3 regions of the Streptomyces sp. ISL-99 genome follow, and region 2 is predicted to be linked to each of the others. Evidence: predicted binding sites of a transcription regulator. Region 2 holds the regulator's gene; each other region holds the start of a gene.

Region 1 (2,265 bases), on a different contig from region 2:
ATCGAGCGGCTGGGGAGGAAGGCGGTGCGCAGCGTCGCCCCCAAGGTGCGCGACGTGGGGGCCGCGGGCGCCGGGGGGCTCCGGGCGCACGCCCCGTCGGCCCCGCGCGCCGGGGCGTACGCGCGCTGGGGACTGCGGGCGCCGCTCCGTGCGGCGCCGGCGCCGCCGGCCCGTAAACCGGAGCGCCCCTTCGTCGTGCACCGCGTACCGACCCGCGACAAGGTCGTCTTCCTCACCTTCGACGACGGAGCGGAGCGCGATCCGGAGTTCGTACGGATGGTGGACGAGCTCAAGCTGCCGATCAGCATGTTCCTGACGGACAGCGTGGCCTCGCCCGGGTACGACCACTTCGACCGGCTGAGGCGGGCGGGCGGCGGGCTCAGCGCCGTGCAGAACCACACCGTCGACCATGCCTACCTGCCCGGTCTCCCGTACGCCGGACAGCGCGCCCAGATCTGCGGCCAGCAGGACCGCCTGGAGGCCCGCTTCGGGACGCGACCGCGGCTCTTCCGGCCGCCGTACGGGGCGTACAACAACCAGACGCTGCGGGCGGCGGGCGACTGCGGGGCCGAGGCGGTGGTGCTGTGGGGGGCTTCGGTGCAGATCAACGACCTGCGGTACGCGCACGGCGACCGGCTGCGGCCGGGCGACATCGTGCTGGCGCACTTCCGCGGTCCCGGCGAGCTCAAGGGCGCCACGATCACCGAGATGACATCGCGGATGCTGCGGCGTATCCAGGAGCAGGGGTTCGCCGTGGCGCGGCTGGAGGACTACCTCTGACGCCTGCCGGCCGGCCCGCGCGGGCCCGTCCGTCAACACGTGAGGCGGCGCAGGATTGGCACTCCGCTTGACCGAGTGCTAACCGCGTCATAGTCTCGGCGTTGGCACTCTCCACTGGGGAGTGCCAACAGTAGCGACGGGCAGGTCCGGCACCCGCGACGACGGATCCACCTGGTCGCCACCCCACATCAGTTAACCCCGTGAGATCTCCGAAGGGGGAGACCGGACCGTGACGACCACCAGCTCCAAGGTTGCCATCAAGCCGCTCGAGGACCGCATTGTGGTCCAGCCGCTCGACGCCGAGCAGACCACGGCCTCTGGCCTGGTCATTCCGGACACCGCCAAGGAGAAGCCCCAGGAGGGCGTCGTCCTGGCCGTGGGCCCGGGCCGCTTCGAGAACGGCGAGCGCCTGCCGCTCGACGTATCCGTCGGCGATGTCGTGCTGTACAGCAAGTACGGCGGCACCGAGGTGAAGTACAGCGGCGAGGAGTACCTCGTCCTCTCGGCTCGCGACGTGCTCGCGATCATCGAGAAGTAATTCGCCCGAAGATTGCTTTTGATTTGCGCCCCTGGCCCCCAGCGAATGCCGGGTGGCCCGGGGCGCATTTCGTTTGAGAGGACAGAGAAGCTCCATGGCGAAGATTCTGAAGTTCGACGAGGACGCCCGTCGCGCCCTCGAGCGCGGCGTCAACAAGCTTGCCGACACGGTGAAGGTGACGATCGGCCCCAAGGGCCGCAACGTCGTCATCGACAAGAAGTTCGGCGCCCCCACCATCACCAACGACGGTGTCACGATCGCGCGTGAGGTCGAGCTCGACGACCCGTACGAGAACCTGGGCGCCCAGCTGGTGAAGGAGGTGGCGACCAAGACCAACGACATCGCGGGTGACGGCACCACCACCGCCACCGTGCTGGCCCAGGCCCTGGTTCGCGAGGGTCTGCGCAACGTCGCCGCCGGTGCTTCCCCGGCCGCCCTGAAGAAGGGCATCGACGCCGCGGTCAAGGCGATCTCCGAGGACCTCCTCGCGAACGCCCGTCCGATCGACGACAAGTCCGACATCGCCGCCGTGGCCGGGCTTTCCGCCCAGGACTCGCAGGTCGGCGAGCTCATCGCCGAGGCGATGGACAAGGTCGGCAAGGACGGTGTCATCACCGTCGAGGAGTCCAACACCTTCGGTCTGGAGCTCGACTTCACCGAGGGCATGGCCTTCGACAAGGGCTACCTCTCGCCGTACATGGTGACCGACCAGGAGCGTATGGAGGCCGTCCTCGACGACCCGTACATCCTGATCCACCAGGGCAAGATCGGCTCGATCCAGGACCTGCTGCCGCTCCTGGAGAAGGTCATCCAGGCCGGCGCCTCCAAGCCGCTGCTGATCATCGCCGAGGACGTCGAGGGCGAGGCCCTGTCGACCCTGGTCGTCAACAAGATCCGTGGCACCTTCAACGCCGTCGCGGTGAAGGCTCCCGGCTTCGGTGACCGCC
Region 2 (2,265 bases):
TCGCGGTCCCGCCGCAGCAGGTCGTCGATGCCGACCGCCCCGTAGACCTCGGTGCCCGCGAACGCCGCCGTACCCATCACGTGATCGAAATGGGGGTGGGTGAGGGCGATGTGCGTCACTCTCCGGCCGGGGCCGAGGAGCCGCTGCGCCTGCGCCCGCAGCTCCGCTCCCTCGCGCAGCGTCGCCCCCGTGTCGATCATCAGCGCCCCGCCGTCGCCCCCTGCCGCCAGGCCCACCGTCGCGTCCCAGACGGGCATACGGCGCCGCCCCACCCCCGGTGCGAGCCGTTCCCAGCCTGCCTCTTCCCAACTGACGTTCATACCGCGACGCTAGCCCCATCCGTCGCGCTCCCGCCCGCTGAACAGGGCCGTCGCGCGGCGACTGGTGCGACAACGTGACCGGCCGCCCTTGCTAGGGGCGTACCCGCCCGCCGTACACTGGGCCGGGGACTGCTGGCACTCCCCCGCGGTGAGTGCCAGGGCGAGTGCCAGGCAGAAGCCGGAAGACCGACCAGCTGGAGGTGGTGCGCGATGCTCAGCGAACGCAGACTTGAGGTGTTGCGCGCCATCGTTCAGGACTATGTGGGCACCGAGGAGCCCGTCGGCTCCAAGGCGCTCACCGAGCGGCACAAGCTCGGCGTCTCGCCGGCCACCGTCCGCAACGACATGGCCGCCCTGGAGGACGAGGGCTTCATCGCCCAGCCTCATACGAGCGCCGGGCGCATCCCGACGGACAAGGGCTACCGCCTGTTCGTCGACAAGCTCGCGGGCGTCAAGCCCCTGTCGTCGCCCGAGCGCCGCGCCATCCAGAACTTCATGGACGGGGCGGTCGACCTCGACGACGTCGTGGCCCGTACGGTGCGGCTGCTCGCGCAGCTGACCCGGCAGGTCGCCGTCGTGCAGTACCCCTCGCTGACCCGGTCGACGGTCCGGCATGTGGAACTTCTCTCGCTGGCTCCCGCCCGCCTGATGCTCGTGCTCATCACGGACACCGGACGGGTCGAGCAGCGCATGGTCGACTGCCCCGCTCCCTTCGGCGAGACGTCCCTGGCGGACCTGCGCGCCCGGCTCAACAGCCGGGTCGTTGGACGCCGCTTCGCGGACGTACCGCAGCTGGTGCAGGACCTTCCCGAGTCCTTCGACAAGGAGGACCGGGGGACCGTTTCGACGGTTCTGTCCACCCTCCTGGAGACTCTGGTCGAGGAGACCGAGGAGCGGCTGATGATCGGCGGCACCGCCAATCTGACCCGCTTCGGGCATGATTTCCCCCTCACCATCCGGCCGGTGCTGGAGGCGCTGGAGGAGCAGGTCGTGCTCCTCAAGCTGCTCGGTGAGGCAACGGACTCGGGCATGACCGTACGAATCGGGCACGAGAATGCCCATGAAGGGCTCAGCTCCACGTCCGTCGTCGCAGTCGGCTACGGTTCGGGCGACGAAGCAGTCGCGAAACTCGGCGTGGTCGGACCGACCCGCATGGACTACCCCGGAACGATGGGAGCGGTACGCGCAGTGGCACGTTACGTCGGACAGATCCTGGCGGAGTCGTAAGTGGCCACCGACTATTACGCCGTACTAGGCGTACGCCGCGACGCTTCCCAGGACGAGATCAAGAAGGCATTCCGGCGGCTGGCGCGTGAGCTCCACCCGGACGTGAATCCCGATCCCAAGACGCAAGAGCGCTTCAAGGAGATCAACGCCGCGTACGAGGTGTTGTCGGACCCGCAGAAGAAGCAGGTCTACGACCTCGGCGGCGACCCCCTCTCGCAGGCGGGCGGCGGAGCCGGCGGCTTCGGCCAGGGCGGCTTCGGCAACTTCTCGGACATCATGGACGCGTTCTTCGGTACGGCGTCGCAGCGCGGCCCGAGGTCGCGCACGCGGCGCGGCCAGGACGCGATGATCCGGCTGGAGATCGACCTCAACGAGGCGGCCTTCGGCACGACCAAGGACATCCAGGTCGACACGGCCGTCGTGTGTACGACGTGTTCGGGCGAGGGCGCCGCTCCCGGCACCTCCGCGCAGACCTGTGACATGTGCCGCGGCCGTGGCGAGGTCTCCCAGGTCACCCGGTCCTTCCTGGGCCAGGTCATGACCTCCCGCCCCTGCCCGCAGTGCCAGGGCTTCGGCACCGTCGTACCGACCCCGTGCCCGGAGTGCGCCGGTGACGGGCGCGTGCGCTCGCGCCGGACGCTGACGGTCAAGATCCCGGCCGGTGTCGACAACGGCACCCGCATCCAGCTCGCGGGCGAAGGCGAGGTCGGCCCCGGCG
Region 3 (2,265 bases), on a different contig from region 2:
ACGGACGGCAAGGCCGAGGTCGCGGCCGAGGGCGCGACCCTCGCCGAGGTCATCGCCGATCTGGAGAAGAACCACGCGGGCATCGCGGCCCGCGTCCTGGACGACCAGGGCAAGCTGCGCCGCTTCGTGAACGTGTACGTGAACGACGACGACGTGCGCTTCGAGCAGGGCCTGGAGACGGCCACGCCGGACGGTGCCGGCGTCTCGATCATCCCGGCCGTCGCCGGAGGCTGACCATTCGGCACAGTGCCGGAGGCTGATCTCCGCCGGTCGCCCTCGGCATTGCTTCCATTGCCCCCTCCGCCATGAAAGCGGAGGGGGCAATTCTGCATGGTTGAGCGCGGTACAGTTGGGAAGCCCCCCTCCGCTGCCTGTGCCCGGCGCATATGAGAATGCGACCCCGTGCGACAAGAAGCAGCCAAAGTGCCGGACCCAAATGCCGCCAATGCGCGCCTTGTCCGGCCCGACTTGCCCGGGAAACCTGAGAATTCTTCACATTCGCGTGCTCATCCATGCCCAGATTTCTCGTCGGATTGACCTGTTGCAGAGGGCAGTTGGGCGGATACATTCAGCCGCGGTCGACGCGTTCCGGCGCACGCCCTCTCCTGTCGGAGGGTGGAGGAGTCTGACCCAGGACCCGCGAAGTGCGGTCCTGTGCAAGGGCCAGAAATAGGGGAGTTAAGCCATGGCTCAGGGCACCGTCAAGTGGTTCAACGCGGAGAAGGGGTACGGCTTCATCGCGGTCGACGGTGGTGCGGATGTTTTCGTCCACTACAGCGCGATCCAGATGGACGGGTACCGCACCCTTGAAGAAGGTCAGCGAGTCGAATTCGAGATCTCGCAGGGCCAGAAGGGTCCGCAGGCGGACATGGTCAAGCTCGCCGTCTGATCTCGGCGCGATCGGCCACCGACGCACTCACACACGAAGGGCCTGTACCCCGCACCGGGTACAGGCCCTTCGTGCGTGTCCACATCTGAGGGGGACGCTTGCACTCGGAGGGGTCGAGTGCTAATCATTGGCGTTAGCACTGTTAGCACTCTCCCAGTGAGAGTGACAGAAGGACCGGGCCGGTGAGGCCCGCAGGCCTGGTGGGACAAGGAAAACCACCAGGCAGGCTGGCCGTCCGTCGCGGGCGCCACTCGGTCCGGAGAATCCACCCCAGTCCGGGAGGACCACTTCACATGGCCAAGATCATCGCGTTCGACGAGGAGGCACGGCGCGGTCTCGAGCGCGGGATGAACCAGCTCGCCGACGCCGTCAAGGTCACCCTCGGCCCCAAGGGCCGTAACGTCGTCCTCGAGAAGAAGTGGGGCGCCCCCACGATCACCAACGATGGTGTTTCCATCGCCAAGGAGATCGAGCTCGAGGACCCGTACGAGAAGATCGGCGCCGAGCTGGTCAAGGAAGTCGCGAAGAAGACCGACGACGTAGCCGGTGACGGCACGACGACCGCGACTGTCCTCGCCCAGGCTCTGGTCCGCGAGGGCCTGCGCAACGTCGCCGCCGGCGCCAACCCGATGGCCCTCAAGCGTGGCATCGAGAAGGCCGTCGAGGCCGTCTCCGCCGCTCTCCTTGAGCAGGCCAAGGACGTGGAGACCAAGGAGCAGATCGCTTCGACCGCCTCCATCTCCGCCGCCGACACCCAGATCGGCGAGCTCATCGCCGAGGCGATGGACAAGGTCGGCAAGGAAGGCGTCATCACCGTCGAGGAGTCGCAGACCTTCGGTCTGGAGCTTGAGCTCACCGAGGGCATGCGCTTCGACAAGGGCTACATCTCGGCGTACTTCGCCACCGACATGGAGCGTATGGAGGCGTCGCTCGACGACCCGTACATCCTGATCGTCAACTCCAAGATCTCCAACGTGAAGGACCTCCTTCCGCTGCTGGAGAAGGTCATGCAGTCGGGCAAGCCGCTGCTGATCATCGCGGAGGACGTCGAGGGCGAGGCGCTGTCCACGCTCGTCGTCAACAAGATCCGTGGCACCTTCAAGTCCGTCGCCGTCAAGGCTCCGGGCTTCGGTGACCGCCGCAAGGCCATGCTCGGCGACATCGCCATCCTCACCGGTGGCACCGTCATCTCCGAGGAGGTCGGCCTCAAGCTGGAGAACGCCGGTCTCGACCTGCTCGGCCGCGCCCGCAAGGTCGTCATCACCAAGGACGAGACGACGATCGTCGACGGTGCCGGTGAGAGCGACCAGGTCCAGGGTCGCGTCAACCAGATCCGTGCCGAGATCGAGAACTCCGACTCGGACTACGACCGCGAG

What was found. The regulator HrcA, encoded in region 2, represses chaperone genes, less so after heat shock. The targets are predictions, from matches to a motif close to TTNGCACTCNGNNNNNCNGAGTGCNAA.
Region 1: the regulator HrcA is predicted to act here: its motif matches at 836-862, upstream of groES (co-chaperone GroES).
Region 3: the regulator HrcA is predicted to act here: its motif matches at 1,032-1,058, upstream of groL (chaperonin GroEL).

Annotation. Positions count from the first base shown of each region.
Region 1 covers NZ_JAGGPC010000006.1:98,517-100,781, forward strand. Annotated here, with positions in the region: gene J7E91_RS03985 (polysaccharide deacetylase family protein) at 1-780, shown strand, start outside; gene groES (co-chaperone GroES) at 1,010-1,318, shown strand; gene groL (chaperonin GroEL) at 1,413-2,265, shown strand, end outside.
Region 2 covers NZ_JAGGPC010000028.1:80,736-83,000, reverse strand. Annotated here, with positions in the region: gene J7E91_RS17015 (MBL fold metallo-hydrolase) at 1-320, opposite strand, end outside; gene hrcA (heat-inducible transcriptional repressor HrcA) at 531-1,547, shown strand; gene dnaJ (molecular chaperone DnaJ) at 1,548-2,265, shown strand, end outside.
Region 3 covers NZ_JAGGPC010000012.1:293,190-295,454, reverse strand. Annotated here, with positions in the region: gene J7E91_RS08365 (MoaD/ThiS family protein) at 1-234, shown strand, start outside; gene J7E91_RS08360 (cold-shock protein) at 686-889, shown strand; gene groL (chaperonin GroEL) at 1,183-2,265, shown strand, end outside.